Regions from separate parts of the Paenibacillus bovis genome, predicted to be linked through region 1. Evidence: riboswitches for the same ligand, from Rfam matches in the RefSeq annotation. Region 1 holds a riboswitch; the other holds the start of a gene.
What was found. Region 1 has a riboswitch for thiamine pyrophosphate ahead of AR543_RS04650 (ABC transporter substrate-binding protein). Riboswitches for the same ligand answer to the same signal wherever they lie in the genome.

Region 1 (2,206 bases):
ACTACATAATCGGGATCATCCGGTCCGGAGAACCAATTTTTGAATTCATCCTTCCAGACACGCTGCTTCAGTTCATCATTTGTCGATACAGCGCAGGTTGCCTCGATTTCGATTACTTCGTTATTGCCGCCTTTTTCGTAACCGAGCAGCAGATAGCAATTCGGATTCTGTTCCAGCTCATCCACTTTTTGCGTTTTGCGGTCGGTAGCCAGATGAATATTCAATCCTTCATTATATACCGCCATATAGCGTACCTTTGGTTTATTGTTCTCCACTGTGCCGAATGCACAAAAACGGTTTTCTTCCAGTGCTTTGACGATAGATTGTTCAACTGATGTTTGACTCATGATCAAGCTCCTTCCGCGATATGGACTTGGATTATTCAATACACCCTGATAACAAGGCGCTGAATTTTAGATAGTACTTAACTTTGAGTGCCTGTATGGATACTTACCCGGTCAGCAGCAAGCTGAACCTTCACCGCTTATCCTATCGTTCCCCGGATGCCTCACTTGCTGGACAGCAGGCAGGCTCTCGTCTATAATTACACCTAGAAAAAGCGCATACGATCTGGGGGAGCTGGGCTAGCCGGCTGAGAGTGTATTCGATCAATACAGACCCTTATACCTGATCTGGATAATGCCAGCGTAGGAAGCGAATCAAGCATTGTATGTGTCCTCATACGATATGCACCTATGTCGTCCCGATCCGGGGCGCTTTTTTTATATACAGAGGAAGAAGGGGTAGAGAAATGAACAAACACTGGAACAAGCTTCTGCCGCTGCTGGCGGTATGCCTGCTGCTCATCACTGCAGGATGCGGAGGCAAAGGAAGCAGTCCGGCCGATAACAGCCAGAGCGCCGAAGGAGCAAACGGCAGTACTCTCAAGGATGTACAGGTCGTGCTGGACTGGACACCGAACACGAACCATACCGGTCTCTATGTGGCTCAGCAGATGGGCTACTACAAGGAAGCCGGATTAAATGTAGAAATTATCACACCGGGACAGGGCGGCGCCGATACAATGGTTGCTTCCGGTAAAGTTCCGTTTGGTATCAGCTATCAGGAAAGCGTGACCCAGGCACGCGTGCAGGGTGTACCGCTCGTCTCGCTAGCCGCTGTGATTCAGCACAACAGTTCGGGCTTTGCTTCACCGGTAGACCGTAACATCAAAACGCCCAAGGATATGGAAGGCAAGTCTTACGGAGCCTGGGGCTCACCGGTCGAGGAAGCCGTGATGAAATCAATCATGACGACCGACGGCGGTGATGTCAGCAAAGTCAAAAGTGTGAATATCGGAGATGCGGACTTTTTTACAGCGGTCAAGAAAGGCATCGACTTTGCCTGGATCTTCTACGGCTGGACCGGTGTCGAAGCCGAGCTGCGCGGTGAACCGCTGAACATGATGTATGTAAAAGATTATTCGCCGAATCTCGATTATTATACGCCGATTATTGTGACCAACGAAAAGCAGATCCAGCAGGACCCGGAACTGGTCAAAGCTTTTATAGCGGCAACAGCCAAAGGATATGAATACGCCATCGCCAACCCGGACAAAGCCGCTGATATTCTGATCAAGGCTGTACCTGATCTCGATCCTGAACTGGTCAAAGCAAGCCAGAAGTGGCTGTCTCCCAAGTATCAGGACGATGCCAAACAGTGGGGAATGCAAAAGCCAGAGATTTGGTCCGGGTATGCCGACTGGATGTATAAGCAGGGTCTGCTCGATGCCAAACTGGACGCTTCCAAAGCATTCACCAATGACTATCTGCCGGCTGCCGGTACCCAGTAAGCTTCCGAGTTATTCCCGGCGTGACCGATGAATAATAGACCGCTCACTGCTCGTCTTTATGATTGATCCTGTCGATTTTATCGAAGACAACCAATCTTATTTTTCACCCAATTCATTTACCCAGGAGGTTATCATGATGGCTACGACTCTACTGAGCATTCAGGTTATTCCCAAAACACCCAACAATGAAAATTCCTATGATTACGTGGATGCCGCTATCGAGGTGATTCAGGCTTCCGGACTGAAATATGAAGTGCACCCACTGGAAACGACGCTGGAAGGCGAGCTTCCACAGCTATTGGAAGTTGTACAGAAGATGCATGAGGCGCTGGTGGAAAAGGGCAGCCCGAGTATCATTTCCCAGATCAAAATCGCGCATAATCCATCCGGCATCAGCATGGACGGACTAACGGA
Region 2 (2,206 bases), 140 kb from region 1:
GTCTTCTCATCAATAACGATCCCAGAAACAACGCTCCTACCCCGGCTGTAATAAAGGACTCACGCATCAACAGCAGCTTCTCGCTGCCTCCGAGCAATACCATCACGAGCGACAGAACAAAGGTAAACAGCATAATGCTTCCAAATACATCCAGATTCCGGTGCCGGTACAGATGGATCAGATTATCCAGCAGAGGCACCACGGTCGCAATAGATAGGGCTGTAAGACTGCTCATGTACGGTTTGAGCAGAATATAGATCAACCATGGAATCAATCCATTGATAATCAGGGTCATGATAATGTATTTTCGGCCAGGCATTGCGGACATAGCCCCATCTCCTTTAGTTCAAAAAATCATAAGAATTATGTATACAGGAATTATATATTTAAATTTATGCATAATCATCCCACTTTAAGCTTAGATCGTCTACGTCTATAGACCGAAATAACCCGTAATTCGGCTGCCAACCATACTATATACAATCATTTCCTCAAAATAACAAAAGTTGACAATTATATTCCGATCGACATATAGTGTTAACTGTATCCACTAGGGGCGCCTGTACGGGCTGAGATAAAGCATCTGCTTTGGTCCCTTTGAACCTGATCTGGGTCATGCCAGCGTAGGAAAGTGGTTGAGACTTCGTTGATACGACGATACGGTTTCTGCCGCTTCCTGCCCGGAGGCGGCTTTGTGCTGTCCATGGGAGGAGGCCGGGTAGACGAATCGTCAATCTGCGTATGTACATAGATAGCAGGCAGATCGAAACAGATGGTGAATAGACTACGGAATGTGCATGGAGCGCAGGCAGCAGATGTACCTGTACTCGTTGCGCGGAAGCATTTTGATACTGATTATCGGTCTATTTTGTACCCCCATCCAGGGAGCTAACCTCTCTTTGTCTCCTGCCGGAGCTGGAGCTACACAATCGGCCGCTCTATGCCTGTTGCTGGACGCTTCATCGTACCGCAGATATCTGCTCGCACGGTCTCCTCTTCCCTTTGTGCTTCCATCCCTGTATTAGTACGTCTCCTGGCGGATATCTACATTCGTGAGGAGGTTTTTTATTTATATGACTATTTTTCAGACCCCATTACCCGGCAGCCGTAAAGTATACATTCAGGGTTCACGTGCCGATATTCAGGTACCCGTACGCGAGATTGCTTTATCAGACAGCGAGATTCGCGGAGAGATCGTTCCCAATGGACCGCTGCATATTTATGATTCCAGCGGTCCTTATACCGATCCCGGACAGGAAGTGAATATCCGGCAGGGACTGGCTCCGCTTCGGCAGAACTGGATCGCAGAGCGAATGGATACGGTACACTACGAAGGCCGCCATGTACGTCCCCAGGATAACGGATTCCAGAGCAGTGAGCGCGAAGCCCGGCAGGGTGCCGAACTATTCCCGCAGAATGATCGGCAGCCGAAGGCGGCACTGCCTGGCGCCAATGTGACCCAGCTGCATTATGCACGACAGGGGATTATTACGCCGGAGATGGAGTTTATCGCCCTGCGTGAAGGCATGGAGCCTGAATTTGTCCGCTCCGAAGTGGCTGCCGGACGGGCGGTCATTCCGTCCAATATCAACCACCCCGAGAGTGAGCCGATGATTATCGGTCGTCATTTTCATGTAAAAATCAATGCCAATATCGGCAACTCGGCTGTCGCTTCCTCGATCGAAGAAGAAGTAGAGAAGATGACCTGGGCGATCCGCTGGGGAGCCGATACAATCATGGATCTATCTACCGGCAAAAATATTCATACAACAAGGGAATGGATCATTCGCAATTCACCGGTACCGGTAGGTACGGTTCCTATTTATCAGGCACTGGAAAAGGTCAATGGCCGGGCGGAAGATCTGAGCTGGGAAGTATTCCGTGATACGCTGATCGAGCAGGCCGAGCAAGGTGTGGATTATTTTACGATTCATGCCGGTGTACTGCTGCGCTATATTCCGCTGACAGCCAATCGGGTGACCGGCATTGTCAGTCGGGGCGGATCGATTATGGCAGCATGGTGTCTGGCGCATCATCGGGAGAATTTTCTATATACGCATTTCGAAGAGATTTGCGAAATTATGAAGCGTTATGATATCACTTTCTCCCTCGGTGACGGGCTGCGTCCCGGATCGATTGCGGATGCGAACGACGAAGCCCAGTTTGCGGAGCTGGATACACTCGGTGAGCTGACCCATATCGCCTG

Region 2: it holds a riboswitch for thiamine pyrophosphate, as region 1 does, so the genes downstream of both, thiC (phosphomethylpyrimidine synthase ThiC) here and AR543_RS04650 (ABC transporter substrate-binding protein) in region 1, are expected to answer to the same signal.

Annotation. Positions count from the first base shown of each region.
Region 1 is NZ_CP013023.1:1,083,479-1,085,684, reverse strand. Features, by position in the region: gene AR543_RS04655 (pyridoxamine 5'-phosphate oxidase family protein) at 1-347, opposite strand, end outside; TPP riboswitch at 563-672, shown strand; gene AR543_RS04650 (ABC transporter substrate-binding protein) at 752-1,792, shown strand; gene AR543_RS04645 (MTH1187 family thiamine-binding protein) at 1,929-2,206, shown strand, end outside.
Region 2 is NZ_CP013023.1:939,615-941,820, reverse strand. Features, by position in the region: gene AR543_RS04090 (VC0807 family protein) at 1-328, opposite strand, end outside; TPP riboswitch at 543-647, shown strand; gene thiC (phosphomethylpyrimidine synthase ThiC) at 1,074-2,206, shown strand, end outside.